Linked DNA regions of Pseudoduganella albidiflava. The protein of the gene in region 4 binds, or shares a complex with, the protein of the main gene of each other region. Links are inferred from orthologs where the notes say so. Each region holds a gene or a part of one and is shown on either strand. Other genes may lie near its edges.

Evidence for each region.
Region 1: the proteins of accD (region 4) and accB are in contact, whole or in part, in a solved structure (PDB 8UXZ), measured with the Escherichia coli proteins. The link is inferred for Pseudoduganella albidiflava from one-to-one orthologs.
Region 2: the proteins of accD (region 4) and EYF70_RS17450 are in contact, whole or in part, in a solved structure (PDB 8UXZ), measured with the Escherichia coli proteins. The link is inferred for Pseudoduganella albidiflava from one-to-one orthologs.
Region 3: the proteins of accD (region 4) and accC are in contact, whole or in part, in a solved structure (PDB 8UXZ), measured with the Escherichia coli proteins. The link is inferred for Pseudoduganella albidiflava from one-to-one orthologs.

The regions. Positions count from the first base shown.
Region 1 is NZ_CP036401.1:510,425-513,906, forward strand. Bases 1-2,752 are described here. They hold accB (acetyl-CoA carboxylase biotin carboxyl carrier protein), read right to left. Parts: upstream 1,736-2,752; coding sequence 1,265-1,735; downstream 1-1,264. Other genes in these bases: accC (acetyl-CoA carboxylase biotin carboxylase subunit), read right to left, coding at 1-1,152; aroQ (type II 3-dehydroquinate dehydratase), read right to left, coding at 1,846-2,283; EYF70_RS02195 (TlpA family protein disulfide reductase), read right to left, coding at 2,414-2,752. Outside these bases: more of EYF70_RS02195, read right to left, coding at 2,753-2,974; EYF70_RS02200 (hypothetical protein), read right to left, coding at 2,971-3,482. UniProt on the Escherichia coli protein: This protein is a component of the acetyl coenzyme A carboxylase complex; first, biotin carboxylase catalyzes the carboxylation of the carrier protein and then the transcarboxylase transfers the carboxyl group to form malonyl-CoA.
Region 2 is NZ_CP036401.1:4,252,064-4,256,310, forward strand. What follows is about bases 748-3,669. They hold EYF70_RS17450 (acetyl-CoA carboxylase carboxyltransferase subunit alpha), read right to left. Parts: upstream 2,735-3,669; coding sequence 1,760-2,734; downstream 748-1,759. Other genes in these bases: tilS (tRNA lysidine(34) synthetase TilS), read right to left, coding at 748-1,604; EYF70_RS17455 (DNA-3-methyladenine glycosylase family protein), read right to left, coding at 2,807-3,469; cysS (cysteine--tRNA ligase), read right to left, coding at 3,469-3,669. In the rest of the region: EYF70_RS17440 (aspartate kinase), read right to left, coding at 1-89; more of tilS, read right to left, coding at 222-747; more of cysS, read right to left, coding at 3,670-4,247. UniProt on the Escherichia coli protein: Component of the acetyl coenzyme A carboxylase (ACC) complex. First, biotin carboxylase catalyzes the carboxylation of biotin on its carrier protein (BCCP) and then the CO(2) group is transferred by the carboxyltransferase to acetyl-CoA to form malonyl-CoA.
Region 3 is NZ_CP036401.1:508,073-512,287, forward strand. The notes cover bases 1,326-4,215. They hold accC (acetyl-CoA carboxylase biotin carboxylase subunit), read right to left. Parts: upstream 3,505-4,215; coding sequence 2,146-3,504; downstream 1,326-2,145. Other genes in these bases: prmA (50S ribosomal protein L11 methyltransferase), read right to left, coding at 1,326-2,149; accB (acetyl-CoA carboxylase biotin carboxyl carrier protein), read right to left, coding at 3,617-4,087; aroQ (type II 3-dehydroquinate dehydratase), read right to left, coding at 4,198-4,215. Outside these bases: EYF70_RS02165 (carbohydrate kinase family protein), read right to left, coding at 1-10; EYF70_RS02170 (DUF3426 domain-containing protein), read right to left, coding at 19-975; more of prmA, read right to left, coding at 1,208-1,325. UniProt on the Escherichia coli protein: This protein is a component of the acetyl coenzyme A carboxylase complex; first, biotin carboxylase catalyzes the carboxylation of the carrier protein and then the transcarboxylase transfers the carboxyl group to form malonyl-CoA.
Region 4 is NZ_CP036401.1:1,253,410-1,257,644, forward strand. Bases 1,326-4,235 are described here. They hold accD (acetyl-CoA carboxylase, carboxyltransferase subunit beta), read left to right. Parts: upstream 1,326-2,299; coding sequence 2,300-3,172; downstream 3,173-4,235. Other genes in these bases: trpA (tryptophan synthase subunit alpha), read left to right, coding at 1,326-2,030; folC (bifunctional tetrahydrofolate synthase/dihydrofolate synthase), read left to right, coding at 3,303-4,235. Also shown: trpB (tryptophan synthase subunit beta), read left to right, coding at 1-1,103; more of trpA, read left to right, coding at 1,233-1,325.

The DNA.
Region 1 (3,482 bases), 740 kb from region 4 along the record:
CATCGAATCGTAGTGCGGCGGTACATAGTAACCCGCATACGAATGGGAGTCGACACGCACGCCTGGGCCGCCCGGGGCATGCCACGACGTGATGCGGCCTGGCGAAGGCGTGAACTTGAACGGGTCCTCGGCGTTGATGCGGCACTCGATCGCGTGGCCGGACAGCATCACGTCGCGCTGGCGGAAGCGCAGGCGCTCGCCGCAGGCGATGCGGATCTGTTCCTGCACGATGTCGATGCCGGTGATCATCTCCGTCACCGGGTGTTCCACCTGCACGCGGGTGTTCATCTCGATGAAGTAGAACTCGCCGTTTTCATACAGGAATTCGAAGGTGCCCGCGCCGCGGTAGCCGATCTTGCGGCAGGCTTCGGCGCAGCGGTCGCCGATCTTCTCGATCAGCTTGCGTGGAATGCCGGGGGCCGGCGCTTCCTCGATTACCTTCTGGTGGCGGCGCTGCATGGAGCAGTCGCGCTCGCCCAGCCATACGGCGTTCTTGTGTTCGTCGGCGAGGATCTGGATTTCCACGTGGCGCGGATTCTCCAGGTATTTCTCCATATAGACTTCCGGATTGCCGAAGGCGGCACCGGCTTCGCTCTTCGTCATCGTCACCGCATTGAGCAGCGCCGCTTCGGTATGCACCACGCGCATGCCGCGGCCACCGCCGCCGCCAGCCGCCTTGATGATGACCGGATAGCCGACCTTGCGGGCAATCTGCACGATCGCCTTCGGATCTTCCGGCAACGCGCCGTCGGAACCAGGCACGCAGGGCACGCCCGCCTTGATCATCGCCTGCTTGGCCGAGACCTTGTCGCCCATCAGGCGGATCGAGTCGGAACGGGGGCCGATGAACACGAAGCCGGATTTTTCGACACGTTCGGCGAAATCGGCGTTTTCGGACAGGAAGCCATAGCCGGGGTGGATCGCCTCGGCGTCGGTGACTTCGGCCGCGCTGATGATGGCGGGCATGTTCAGGTAGGACAGGCTCGACGAAGCCGGGCCGATGCAGACGGATTCATCGGCCAGTTTGACGTATTTCGCGTCCTTGTCGGCTTCGGAGTGCACGACGACCGTCTTGATGCCCATCTCGCGGCAGGCGCGCTGGATACGCAGCGCGATTTCACCACGATTGGCAATGAGGATTTTTTCAAACATGGCTAGTTCTATGTTTGCGAACACCCGGGCGTGCCGGGTGTCCTGGGAGAGGGAGCTAACGTGGCGGCTGGGCCGCCGGACCGGCACGCGCCGGCCCTCATCGGCCTATGGATCAGCCGATGACGAACAGCGGCTGGCCGAATTCGACCGGCTGGCCGTTCTCGACGAGAACCTGGGTGATCGTGCCGGATTTGTCGGCATCGATCTCGTTCAGCAGCTTCATCGCTTCGATGATGCACAGCGTATCGCCTTCCTTCACGGTCGCGCCCACTTCGACGAACGGCGCGCTGCCTGGTGCGGAAGAACGGTAGAACGTGCCGACCATCGGCGACTTGACGATGTGGCCGGTCGGCTCGGCGGCGGCGGCCGGCACGGCCGGTGCGGCGGCAGGCGCGGGAGCCGGCGCGGCGGCAGGCATGTACTGGGTCGGCGCGCCGCCCTGCGGCATCATCACGACCTGGTTTTGCGGCATGGCGGACGACTTGACGATGCGCACCTTGCTCTCGCCTTCGGTCACTTCGAGTTCTGCAATATCCGATTCGGCAACCAAGTCAATCAAAGTCTTGAGCTTGCGTAGATCCATCTGAGACTCCCGTCTAATCTTGTTTTGTGAAATTGGCGCGGCTGCCATGTTAAGCCAAATAAGCTGGCACATAAGCGACTACGCTGTAAATAGCGCGCAGATCGCGTAGATTAACTGCTTCTTAGTGCAAAGTCGATGGCAAAGCGGTATCCCTCGGTGCCGAGTCCGCAAATCGTTCCCTTGGCAATCGCGCTGAGAAATGAGTGGTGGCGAAAGCTTTCGCGCTGATAAATATTCGATATATGGACTTCGACGAACGGAATCGCCACGCCGGCCAGCGCATCGCGCAGGGCCACGCTGGTGTGGGTATACCCGCCGGGATTGATGACGATGAAGTCCACCCCTTCGTCGCGCGCGGCATGGATGCGGTCGATCAGCGCGCCTTCATGGTTGCTCTGGAAGGCATGCAGCTGCGCGCCCGCCGAGGCGGCCTGGTCCCGTGCCGCCTGTTCCACCTGTGCCAGTGTCGTCGCCCCATAGATTCCGGGCTCGCGGGTACCCAACAGGTTCAGATTGGGGCCGTTCAGCAGCAGCAGGTGTTTTGCCATGTTGTGACCTTAGTCCAGCGAAAGTTCCGCATTTTGCCGCCTGACGCGACTATTTGGCAAGAAAAAAGAACTTGCCAAATAGTAAACTGAGTCGTTACCGGAGTGGTGGTGCGGGCAGTGCCGGCAGCGCTCACAGCGCTGCCAGATCCTGGTGCAGCTGATCGAACTTCAGCAGGCCGAGATAGGTCTTCTTCACCTGGCCATCGGCGCCGATCAGCACCGTGAACGGCAAGCCGCCCTGGGCATTGCCGAACTGGCGCGACAGCTCGGTGCCGGCCACGCCATCCACGTACAGCGGGTAGGCGATCGGGAACTTCTTCGTGAATTCGGCGATGTTGGTGGGCGAGTCGATGCCGATGCCGATCACCTGCAGGTTCTTGTACTTGCCGCTGGTTTGCAGCGCCGACAGTTCCGGCATTTCCTTCACGCACGGTGCACACCAGGTTGCCCAGAAATTCACCAGCAGCGGCTTGCCTTTCCATTGCGCCAGCGGCTGCTGCGTGCCCTGGGCATCGGCCATGGTGCGCGCCAGCAGGGCGTTGACGACGGCGCTGCCGGCCGCGGCTTGTCCGGGCGGGACGGTGGAGGTAATGGGCGGTGGCGGGGCTTTCTTGTTGATGCCGACCCAGGCGCCGATCGCGCCGAATACGACGGCGATGGCGCCGCAGGCCAGCAGGTGGGATGTCTTCATGCGTTTCCGTGTTCAGGATGTTCGGTGGCGATCAGCGCGCGCAGCTCGTCGATGTCGGCCCGCGCCGGGCGATCGCCGGCTTTTTGTTCGTTCTTTTTCTTTCTGGCACCGCGCAGGTCCTGCTGTTCATACAGTTCCGCATGCACGCCTTCGCCATGCCACAGGAAGCTCACGGTCTCGACCGGGTCGTGGCGCGGCCCCTTGAAATGCTCGCTTTCCGAGATCTCTATATTGACGTTCTTATTCAGCAGGAAGATCTGCACTTCCTTCGCGCTGTCGGCGAACAGTTGCAGGCGGATGTCGTCATGTTCGCCGGCGCTGCCATTCAATACGGGGCCGGTCAGGACAGGCTGGTACTCGGCCAGCCGTTCCATCACTTCCAGCGCGATGAGGCGCAACTTCAGCAGGCGGGCCGGCTGCGTGGCGGCGTTGAACAGCGCATGGTACTGGCGCACCTCTTCCTCGATCTGCGCATCGTCCGGCAGCGCATCGCGCAGCGAATTGGCCT
Region 2 (4,247 bases), 3.0 Mb from region 4 along the record:
TGCCATTTGGCGACACGGCGCGCGACGTTCTTGATACGGTCCGTCGAACCCATCGACGTACCGCCGTATTTATGAACGATTAAAGCCATTGCGTTTTTCAATCGGTTGAAGTAAAGAGCCTTTTACTGTACCTGCTGCAATGCAAAAGGACAAGTCAAAAAAGTAATGAAGTCATACACTTAGGGCATAAGCTCATAAGAATATGGCTGGGTCGCCGAACTTTATTCGGCCTGCCAGCGCAGTGCTACGCGGAAATTCGCGTCAGTGGCAACATAATGGCAATCCATGCCGATGCCGGCCGCATACAACAGTCGGCCCGGAATGCCGACCACCGGCAGGCGCGAACGCTCCCAGGCCGGCGTGCCCAGCGACTGGTGGTGCTGCTTCAGGCCGCGCGTGGGCCGGTTCGGTGCGAGCTTGACGCGCTCGCCGCCGCGGCGGAACGAGATCGTCAGTTGCTGCTGTTGCAGCCAATCGGCGGCGATGCCCTCCTCCGCCGGCTCGAAATGCAGCGTGCCGCCATAGTCGGGGAACGCGATCGACGCTTCGCCGTTCCAGCGGAAGTGCTGGACGGGGCGTTCGTCGTACTCGTCTTCCTCGGCGCCCGCCAGTTCCTTCGGTTTCGGCACCAGGTGCACCCGGCCGCGGTGGCGGCGCACTTCGCAGTCGGGGTGCGTGACGAGCAGTTCCGCGCCATCGCGCGCTTCCAGCAACTGGGCGATCATCTCGGCCAGCCACGCGGCGGACGGGATGCGGATGCCGCGCACGCCGAACCAGTGGCGCAGCAGGTTGTTGCGGCGGTCTTCGCCCAGCGCGCGCAGATGGTCGACGGCGATGCTGCCCTCCGCCAGCCCGGCCTGCAGGTCCTGCTCGGCCAGCTCAGTCAGCAGGCGCTGGGCCGAGCGGGCATGCGCGGCGCTGCGGGCAAAGCGCTCCTGGTAGCCGGGGAACGCCACGGCCAGCGCCGGCATCACCGTGTGGCGCAGCGCGTTGCGGGCGTAGCGGGTGTCGCTGTTCGATTCGTCGTCGATGTGCGCGATGCCGTGCGCGCTTGCGTGGGCTTCGAGCTGGGCGCGCGAGGCTTCCAGCAGCGGGCGCGCCAGCAGGATGTCGGCGCTGCCCAGCAGGCCCGGTGCCGTGTTGAAGGCATCCATGCCGGACAGGCCGGCCGGGCCGGCACCCCGTGCGAGTTGCAGCAGGATCGTCTCGGCTTGATCATCGAGGTGATGCGCCGTCAGCAGCAGCGCCACGCCATGTTCGCGGCACAGCTCTCCCAGCGCCGCATAGCGTGCCTGGCGCGCCGAGGCTTCGGTGCCGGATTTGCGGTCCGCCAGGGTGACCCGGCGCGCGGCGAAAGTGATGCCGAGCTTTTCGCATTCGGCGGCGCAGTGGGCTTCCCAGGCATCGGCGCTCGGGCTCAGGCCGTGGTGGATGTGGAAGGCGAACAGCGGCGCGCCGTCGACGGTGGCGCGGGCCAGGTGCAGCAGGACGGAAGAATCGAGGCCGCCGCTGTAGGCGATGGCGATGGGCTGGCCGGCTTCGCGGGGAAGCCTGGAGACCTCGCCGGCAAAGACTTGCGGGAGGCTTGTGTGTCGGGACTTCATGCGGAACCCAAAGGCAGGTGCCAGGGTCAGACCCGTCGGGTCTGACCCTAGGGTTTGCCATGGGGGTGAAAGGATGCGTGATGGCGCACTAGCGGGAGAACAGGGCCGGACCCCATCGGCGGTCCGTTCCCATTTTGAAGCAACGTTGTCGCGGATTATTCCGGCGACGTGGTTTCCTTGAACTTGCCGTAGCTCATCAGCTTCTGGTGGCGCTGTTCGAGCAGGTCCTTTGTCTTGACGCCCTGGAACTGGCGCAGCGAATCTGCCAGCGCGCGCTTCAGCAGGCGCGCCATTTCCTTCGGGTCGCGGTGGGCGCCGCCCAGCGGTTCGGAAACGATCTTGTCGACCAGGCCCATGGCCTTCAGGCGGTGCGCGGTCAGGCCCAGCGCTTCGGCGGCTTCGGAGGCGCGTTCGGCCGTCTTCCACAGGATCGATGCGCAGCCTTCCGGAGAGATCACGGAATACGTGGCGTATTGCAGCATCAGCACGGAGTCGCCGACGGCAATCGCCAGCGCGCCGCCGGAGCCGCCTTCGCCGATGATGGTGGCGATCAGCGGCACCTTCAGTTCGGCCATCACGTACAGGTTGTGGCCGATCGCTTCGGACTGGCCGCGCTCTTCGGCATCGATGCCGGGGAAGGCGCCGGGCGTGTCGACGAAGGTGAAGATCGGCAGGTTGAATTTCTCGGCCACCTTCATCAGGCGCATGGCCTTGCGGTAGCCTTCCGGCTTGGGCATGCCGAAGTTGCGCAGCGCGCGTTCCTTCGTGTCGCGGCCCTTCTGGTGGCCGATCACCATGCAGGGCTGGCCATTGAAGCGGGCCAGGCCGCCGACGATCGACTGGTCGTCGGCATAGGTGCGGTCGCCATGCAGTTCATGGAAGTCCGTGAAGATCTCGTTCACGTAATCCATCGTGTAGGGCCGCTGCGGGTGGCGGGCGATCTGCGATACCTGCCACGGCGTGAGCTTGGCGTAGATATCCTTGGTCAGTTGCTGGCTCTTCTTGGCGAGGCGGTCGATTTCTTCCGAAATGTCGACGGCGGAATCATCCTGCACGAAGCGCAGCTCTTCAATCTTGGAATCGAGCTCCGCGATGGGCTGCTCAAAATTGAGGAAAGTAGTTTTGGTCATTGGTCCTCCGAGAGTATGAACCCAGGGCGCGCTCGCGCAGGCGGAGCGGGCGAGGCTTCAAAATTTTTTTGGCTATTCTACCGGAACAGGATCGAGGCTACGCCATAAATACCAGGTGGCGACAGTGCGATACGGTTCCCAGTTGGCCGCCACCTCGCGCGCATCGCTGCGGGAAACAGGCTCGCCGGAAAAATAGTTGTGGCTGATGCCCGCGATCAGGCGCGGGTCGTCCAGCGGCAGCACGTTGGGCCGCAGCAGGTTAAAGATCAGGAACATTTCCGCTGTCCAGCGCGTGATGCCGCGAATCTGGACCAGCTCCGCAATCACGGCTTCATCTTCCATCTGGTGCCACTCGCCGGCATGCACCTTCTTTGCCTTGAAATTGTCGGCCAGGTCGAGGATGTATTCCGTCTTGCGCTTGGAGAGGCCGCACGCGGCCAGTTCTTCCGCGCCAGCCTTGATGACGAGCGCGGGGGTGAATTTGGGGATCGCCACCAGCAGCTTCTGCCATGCCGCGCTGGCGGCCTTGGGCGTGACCTGCTGGTTGACGATGGAGCGCGCCAGGGTGGTGAACGGGTCGTCGTGCCCCACCAGGTGCAGGTCGCCGAACTGGGGAATGAGCTTGTTCATGATGCGGTCGCGCCGCATCAGCTCGGCCTTGGCCTCTTCCCAGTATGGCGGCACGGCCACCTGGCGGCCCGTGCCGCCCGATTTATCCCTGGACTGGAGCACCATTATGCGCGGCGCCAGTTCGTCGTGCCGTCGGGCTTGTCCTCGAGGACGACGCCGGCAGCCAGCAGGTCGGCGCGGATCTTGTCCGCCTGCGCGAAGTCGCGCGCCTTCTTCGCCGCAGCGCGCGCCGCGATCGCCTCGAGGATGGCCACTTCGCCGAAGCCGTCGGCCACGCCGGCCTGCAGGAATTCCTGCGGGTTGCGCTCCAGCAGGCCCAGCACGGCGGCCAGGCCCTTCAGCTGGCGCACCGCTTCCGGCGACTTCGACCGGTTCACTTCCGAGGCCAGGTCGAACAGTACGGCGACCGCGATCGGGGTGTTGAAGTCATCGTCCATCGCTTCCGCGAAGCGTTGCGCATGCGGCTCGTTCCAGTCCAGTTCCGCGCCGTCGCCCTGCACGCCGTCGAGGGCCGTGTAGAGACGGGTCAGCGCGCCGCGGGCATCCTCGATATGCGTGTCGGAATAATTCAGTGGGCTGCGGTAGTGGGCGCGCAGGATGAAGAAGCGCACCACTTCGGCATCGAATTTCTTCAGCACGTCGCGGATGGTGAAGAAATTGCCGAGGGACTTCGACATCTTCTCGTTATCGACGCGCACGAAGCCGTTGTGGATCCAGTAGTTCGCCAGGGGCTTGCCGAACGCCCCTTCGGACTGGGCGATCTCGTTTTCATGGTGCGGGAATTGGAGGTCCTGGCCGCCGCCATGGATGTCGAACTGTTCGCCGAGCAGCGCGCACGCCATCGCCGAGCATTCGATGTGCCAGCCCGGGCGGCCACTGCCCC
Region 3 (4,215 bases), 750 kb from region 4 along the record:
TCTGGTTCATGGGAGTCTTCAGGGGTAGAAAATGGCGATGTGGTAGCCGGAGGCGCGCAGCCGGTCCAGCTCGAAGTACAGCTTGACGGACTGCTCGCTGCGCGGGCGGAAGCCCTGGGCCAGCGCGGCCTTGCCCAGGTAGTCGCGCGGCGCGAACACGCGGCGCAGCACGGGCTTGTCGGCCGTGTCGTTCAATACCAGTTCGATGTGCGGCCAGGCTTGCACGGAGCGCGACTGGTTGCGCAGCACGGTGACGAAGCTGTACGTGTCCGGCGCCAGCGTCTGCAGCTCGCCCTGTTCGATCGCCAGCGCATCGATCTGGCGCGGCAGCTCGACCGTGCAGCCCAGCGGGCCGCACAGCGCCTGCAGCGCCGGTTTCATGGCCGGATAGTCGGCGGCCAGCCGATTGCGCAGCGAGACCACGCCCTGGCCCAGCAGCACGAACGCGAGCAGCGGGATGCCTGCCATCATCGCCAGCCGCGCCAGGTGGCGCGAGCGCTCGCGGCGCGCCGCCTGGCGGACGAATTCCGGTTCTTCTTCGTGCCCGCCGGCGTCATCGGGCAGGGCAGTGGCACCACCGGCGCCGGCGGCCAGCAGCGCGCTTTCCGGCGCGGCCGCCAGCAGGTCGGCGGCGGCGGCATCGTCGGACGCGCGTTCGGCGGCCTGGTTGGCTGCATCGCTGGCGCCATCGCTGGAGCTGTTCCTCGATGCAGGGGGCGGGACGACCGGTTCGGGTTGGTCGCCGGGTTCGTGGTCGAAATGGTGCAGGTCATCCAGCGCGACCGCCACGATGTGCTCGGACGGCATGTCGAACGCGGGCTCGCGGCGGTGGCTGTCGGCTGGTGCCGGCTCGGAGGCCGGCTCAGCTTCCGGTTCCGGCTCAGGTTCCGGCTCAGGCTCCAACTCGGGTTCAGGTCCATGCGCCGGTTCCGGCTCGGCTTCCCGTACGTGGACCGCCACGTCATCCAGGTCCAACTCCAGATCCAGCTTCGGCGCGGCAGGCGCGGATGAGGGAGTAGCCGCCATGGGCGCGACAGGCGCCACGGAGAAGGGTGTCGCGGGCTCCACGAGCGCCGCATTCCCGTCAAAGATCTCGTTACAGGCCCCACAACGCACGATGCCCCCACGCAGCTTCAACTGGTCCAGGGCGACCCTGAACACGGTATGGCAGTGGGGGCATTTGGTGGCGAGCGCCATGCGTGCGGCGTTACCCTTGGCGTGAAGCAGGGGCGGTTTCGTCGCCCTTGCGGCCGTACAGGGCGACCCAGCCCTCGTGCTCGGCCCAGACGGACAGCTGGATGAACGGCGCGTACGCGGCGGCCACTTCCTCGGCCTGGCGTGCCAGCACGCCGGACAGCACCAGCGCGCCGCCGTCGGCCACGCGGCCCGACAGCATCGGCGCCATCAGTTTCAGCGGCGACGACAGGATGTTGGCGACGACGATGTCGAACTGCGCGCTGGCATAAGCCGATTGCGCGAAGTCTTCCGGCACGAAGTATTCGATGTCCTGTACCTGGTTGCGGGCGGCGTTGTCGCGCGCCGAGTCGATCGCCTGCGGGTCGATATCGACGCCGGCGACCTTTTCCGCGCCCAGCTTGCGTGCCACCATCGCCAGGATGCCGGAACCGCAGCCGTAATCGAGCACCGTCTTGCCGGGCGCCGGATGGGCTTCCAGCCATTCCATGCACAGGCGCGTGGTCGGGTGGCTGCCGGTGCCGAATGCCAGGCCCGGATCGAGTTCCAGGATCAGCGCGGCAGGGTCCGGTGCCTCGTGCCAGCTCGGCACGACCCAGATGTTCTTGCCGATGTGGATCGGCTCGAACTGCGATTGCGTCAGGCGCACCCAGTCTTCATCGGCCACGCTGCGCGTGGTGTAGGCCGGCAGGGCCTTCAGGCCCACGGCGCGGGCCGCTGCGGCCACGATGAACGAGTGATCGGCATCGACGTCGGCCAGGGCCACCACGCGGCTGTGTTCCCACGCCGCTTCCTTCGGCTCCATGCCCGGTTCGCCGAACAGCGGCTGTTCCGCTTCGGTGCCTTCGTCCGCATCCTCGACGGAAACGGACAGCGCGCCCGCTTCCATCAGCGCGTCCGACAGCGCCTCGGCATGCTCTCGGGCGACTTCGATGACGATTTCGTTCCAGCTCATGCACCCGCCTTCGGCATTTCCGCCAGTTTCTGTTCCAGGTAATGGATGTTGGTGCCGCCTTCGATGAAGCGGGCGTCGACCATCAGCTCGCGGTGCAGCGGGATGTTGGTGAGGATGCCCTCGACCACCATTTCCGACAGCGCGATCTGCATGCGGCGGATCGCCTGCTCGCGCGTGGCGCCATAGGTGATCACCTTGCCGATCATCGAATCGTAGTGCGGCGGTACATAGTAACCCGCATACGAATGGGAGTCGACACGCACGCCTGGGCCGCCCGGGGCATGCCACGACGTGATGCGGCCTGGCGAAGGCGTGAACTTGAACGGGTCCTCGGCGTTGATGCGGCACTCGATCGCGTGGCCGGACAGCATCACGTCGCGCTGGCGGAAGCGCAGGCGCTCGCCGCAGGCGATGCGGATCTGTTCCTGCACGATGTCGATGCCGGTGATCATCTCCGTCACCGGGTGTTCCACCTGCACGCGGGTGTTCATCTCGATGAAGTAGAACTCGCCGTTTTCATACAGGAATTCGAAGGTGCCCGCGCCGCGGTAGCCGATCTTGCGGCAGGCTTCGGCGCAGCGGTCGCCGATCTTCTCGATCAGCTTGCGTGGAATGCCGGGGGCCGGCGCTTCCTCGATTACCTTCTGGTGGCGGCGCTGCATGGAGCAGTCGCGCTCGCCCAGCCATACGGCGTTCTTGTGTTCGTCGGCGAGGATCTGGATTTCCACGTGGCGCGGATTCTCCAGGTATTTCTCCATATAGACTTCCGGATTGCCGAAGGCGGCACCGGCTTCGCTCTTCGTCATCGTCACCGCATTGAGCAGCGCCGCTTCGGTATGCACCACGCGCATGCCGCGGCCACCGCCGCCGCCAGCCGCCTTGATGATGACCGGATAGCCGACCTTGCGGGCAATCTGCACGATCGCCTTCGGATCTTCCGGCAACGCGCCGTCGGAACCAGGCACGCAGGGCACGCCCGCCTTGATCATCGCCTGCTTGGCCGAGACCTTGTCGCCCATCAGGCGGATCGAGTCGGAACGGGGGCCGATGAACACGAAGCCGGATTTTTCGACACGTTCGGCGAAATCGGCGTTTTCGGACAGGAAGCCATAGCCGGGGTGGATCGCCTCGGCGTCGGTGACTTCGGCCGCGCTGATGATGGCGGGCATGTTCAGGTAGGACAGGCTCGACGAAGCCGGGCCGATGCAGACGGATTCATCGGCCAGTTTGACGTATTTCGCGTCCTTGTCGGCTTCGGAGTGCACGACGACCGTCTTGATGCCCATCTCGCGGCAGGCGCGCTGGATACGCAGCGCGATTTCACCACGATTGGCAATGAGGATTTTTTCAAACATGGCTAGTTCTATGTTTGCGAACACCCGGGCGTGCCGGGTGTCCTGGGAGAGGGAGCTAACGTGGCGGCTGGGCCGCCGGACCGGCACGCGCCGGCCCTCATCGGCCTATGGATCAGCCGATGACGAACAGCGGCTGGCCGAATTCGACCGGCTGGCCGTTCTCGACGAGAACCTGGGTGATCGTGCCGGATTTGTCGGCATCGATCTCGTTCAGCAGCTTCATCGCTTCGATGATGCACAGCGTATCGCCTTCCTTCACGGTCGCGCCCACTTCGACGAACGGCGCGCTGCCTGGTGCGGAAGAACGGTAGAACGTGCCGACCATCGGCGACTTGACGATGTGGCCGGTCGGCTCGGCGGCGGCGGCCGGCACGGCCGGTGCGGCGGCAGGCGCGGGAGCCGGCGCGGCGGCAGGCATGTACTGGGTCGGCGCGCCGCCCTGCGGCATCATCACGACCTGGTTTTGCGGCATGGCGGACGACTTGACGATGCGCACCTTGCTCTCGCCTTCGGTCACTTCGAGTTCTGCAATATCCGATTCGGCAACCAAGTCAATCAAAGTCTTGAGCTTGCGTAGATCCATCTGAGACTCCCGTCTAATCTTGTTTTGTGAAATTGGCGCGGCTGCCATGTTAAGCCAAATAAGCTGGCACATAAGCGACTACGCTGTAAATAGCGCGCAGATCGCGTAGATTAACTGCTTCTTAGTGC
Region 4 (4,235 bases):
AAGCCTATGCCCGCTACAGCCAGGATCCCGAATTCCTCGAAGAATTCCGTTACGAGCTGAAGCACTTCGTCGGCCGGCCATCGCCGATCTACCACGCCAAGCGCTGGTCCGAACTGGCCGGCGGCGCGCAAATCTACTTCAAGCGCGAAGACCTGAACCACACCGGCGCGCACAAGATCAACAACGTGATCGGCCAGGCGCTGCTCGCCAAGCGCATGGGCAAGCCGCGCATCATCGCCGAAACCGGCGCTGGCCAGCATGGCGTGGCCACGGCCACTATCTGCGCCCGCTTCGGCCTCGAGTGCGTGGTGTACATGGGTGCCGAGGATGTCAAGCGGCAGGCCCAGAACGTCTACCGGATGAAACTGCTGGGCGCCACCGTCGTGCCCGTCGAATCCGGTTCGAAAACGCTCAAGGATGCGCTGAACGAAGCGATGCGCGACTGGGTCACCAACATTGAAAACACCTTCTACATCATCGGCACGGTGGCCGGCCCGCACCCTTACCCGATGCTGGTGCGCGACTTCCAGTCCGTGATCGGCGAGGAATGCCTGGTGCAGATGCCCGAGATGACGGGCCGCCAGCCCGACTACGTGCTGGCCTGCATCGGCGGCGGCTCGAACGCGATGGGCATCTTCTACCCGTACATCGACCAGAAGGACACCCGGCTGATCGGCGTGGAAGCGGCCGGCGAGGGCCTCGACACGAACAAGCACGCCGCTTCGCTGACGAAGGGTTACCCGGGTGTGCTGCACGGCAACCGCACCTACCTGCTGCAGAGCGACGATGGCCAGATCATCGAAACGCACTCGGTGTCCGCCGGCCTCGACTACCCGGGCGTGGGCCCCGAGCATGCCTGGCTGAAGGATTCCGGCCGCGCGCAGTACGTGTCGATCACGGACGAGGAAGCGCTAAAGGCATTCCACGACTGTTGCCACATCGAAGGCATCATCCCCGCGCTGGAATCGTCGCACGCGCTGGCCTACGCCGCCAAGCTGGCCGCCACGCTGCCGAAGGACCAGATCGTGCTGGTCAACCTGTCCGGCCGCGGCGACAAGGACATGCATACCGTGGCCGAGCGCATGGGCATGAATTTCGGCTGATCGTTGCCTGAACATGGCGGTCCCCGCCGCGAAATGTTTCCAGAAATCGGGGTCTGACCCCGATTTGAAGAAACATTTCCAAAAATCGGGGACTGTCCCCGAATTTGAGAAACATTTGCCGAGAATAATATGTCCCGTATCGCCCAGACGTTCGACGCGCTGAAAGCGCACAACAAGACCGGTCTCGTGACCTTCATCACCGCTGGCGATCCCGCGCCGGCATCCACGGTGCCACTGCTGCATGCCCTGGTGGCGGGCGGCGCCGACGTGCTGGAACTCGGCGTGCCGTTTTCCGACCCGATGGCCGAAGGCCCCGTCATCCAGCGCGCCTGCGAGCGCGCCCTGGTGCATGGCGTCGGCATCCGCCACGTGTTCGAGTACGTGCGCGAGTTCCGCAAGACCAACCAGCACACCCCGGTGGTACTGATGGGCTACGCCAATCCGATCGAGCGCATCGGCGTCGACGCTTTCGTCGAGCAATCGCGCGAAGTGGGCGCCGATGGCGCGATCGTCGTCGACTACCCGCCCGAGGAATGCGAAGAATTCGCCGCCAAGATGCGCGCCGCCGGCCTCGACCTGATCTTCCTGCTGGCGCCCACCTCGACCGAGGCGCGCATCGCGCAAGTGGCCAAGGTCGGCAGCGGCTTCTCGTATTACGTGTCGCTGAAGGGCGTGACGGGTGCCGGCCATATCGATACCGCCGAGGTGGCCGAGCGGATCGCGGAGATCCGCCGGCATGTCAGCCTGCCGATCGGCGTGGGCTTCGGCATCCGCGACGCGGCCACCGCGAAGGCACTTGCCGGCGTGGCGGACGCCGTCGTCATCGGCAGCCGGATCATCCAGGAAATCGAGGCGGCCGAGCCCGCGCAGGCGCCGGCCGCCGTGCAGGCGTTCGTCGCCGGCATCCGGCAGGCGCTGGACGAATAAGCCGTGCGAATAAGCCGTGCTGCCTAGCCCGTATCAGCGTGCCTGGAGGGAGTGCGGCCCTGCATGGCCGCACCGTTGTGCGGGCGCGAAGCATGCTTCGCGAATTCCCCGCTCCCCCCATGACACGGGCTCATCAATTCTCCGCAGGCGTTCGCGCGCAGGCCGCATGAAAGCTTACGTTCGTTCGGAAAATTGTCAATTTTGAATGTTCGACACGACTGGCATAAACGGCTACACTTCGCCCCTCAGTTAGAGCAACAGGAGAAAATATGAGCTGGTTGGAAAAACTGCTTCCCCCCCGCATCCAGCGCTCGGAAGCCGCCGCCCGCAAGACGATGCCGGAAGGGCTGTGGGTCAAGTGCCCCTCCTGCGAGGCGGTCCTGTACCGTACCGACCTCGAGTCGAACCTGCATGTCTGCCCGAAATGCGATCACCACATGCGCATCCGCGCCCGCGAGCGCCTCGATGCCCTGCTCGATGCCGGTGGCCGCTATGAAATCGGCCAGGAAACGCTGCCGGTCGATACGCTGAAGTTCAAGGACAGCAAGAAATACCCGGATCGCCTGAAGCAGGCCATGGAAGCCACCGGCGAAACCGATGCGATGGTGTGCATGGGCGGTTCGATCATGAGCCTGCCGGTCGTGGTCGCCTGCTTCGAGTTCGAATTCATGGGCGGCTCGATGGGTTCCGTGGTCGGCGAACGCTTCGCCCGCGCGGCCCAGGTGGCGCTCGAGCAGAAGGTACCATTCATTTGCATCACCGCCACCGGCGGCGCGCGCATGCAGGAAGGCTTGCTGTCGCTGATGCAGATGGCCAAGACCACCTCGATGCTGACCAAGCTGTCGGAAAAGAAGCTGCCGTTCATCAGCGTGCTGACCGACCCGACGATGGGCGGCGTGTCCGCTTCGTTCGCCTTCATGGGCGACGTGGTGATGGCCGAGCCGAAAGCGCTGATCGGCTTTGCCGGCCCGCGCGTGATCGAGAACACGGTGCGTGAGAAGCTGCCGGAAGGCTTCCAGCGCAGCGAGTTCCTGCTGACCAAGGGCGCCATCGACATGATCGTCGACCGCCGCAAGATGCGCGAGGAAATCGCCCGCCTGCTGGCACTGCTGCAGAACCAGGCCGCCGAAGTGCTGGCATGACCGCCTGACAGCAGTCCGCCGCTCCGCGGCATCATGTGAACGGGGCCGGGTCCGCAGGGACCCGGCCCCGTTTCGCGTCGTGCGCTAGAATCACGTCTTTGCGCTTACTCCCCGCTTTTCTCCAACTCACATGTCCACCCCGTCCACCTTGCCTGAATGGCTCGCGCTGCTGGAATCGCGCCACGCCGAAACCGTCATCAACATGGGCCTCGACCGCGTGCGCGCCGTCAAGGAACGCCTGCAACTGCAGTTCACCTGCCCGGTGATCATGGTGGCCGGCACCAACGGCAAGGGGTCCACCTGCGCGATGCTGGAATCGATCCTGCTGCGCGCCGGCTACCGGGTCGGGCTGTACATCAAGCCGCACTTCCTCGACTTCAACGAGCGCGCCCGCGTCAATGGCGACCTGGCCTCCGACAGCATGCTGGTCGAGGCCTTCGATGCCGTCGAGGCGGTGCGCGGCGATACGCCGCTGACCTATTTCGAGTTCACCACGCTGGCCATCCTGCACCTGATGAGCAAGTCCTCGCTCGACGTGGCGATCCTCGAAGTGGGGCTGGGCGGCCGGCTCGATGCCGTCAACGTCATCGATGCCGACGTGGCCATCGTCACCAGTGTCGATATCGACCACGTCGATTACCTGGGTGGCACGCGCGAACAGATCGGCTTTGAAAAGGCCGGAATCTTCCGCCCCGGCAAGGCGGCCATTTGCAGCGACCCGGTGCCACCGCAGGCGCTGGTCGAGCACGCCACCGCGATCGGCGCCGACCTGTGGCTGATGGGGCGCGACTTCAACTATTCCGGCGACAAGCAGCAGTGGAACTACGGCGGCCGCGGCCAGCGCCGCAACGCGCTGGCTTACCCCAGCCTGCGCGGCGCCAACCAGTTGCTGAACGCTTCGGCCGCGCTGGCCGCGCTGGAAGTGTTGAAGAACGAATTGCCGGTCGGCGCGCAGGAAGTGCGACACGGCCTGGTCACCGTCGAGCTGCCGGGCCGCTTCCAGGTGCTGCCGGGCCGCCCCACCGTGATCCTCGACGTGGCGCACAACCCCCATGCGGCCTCG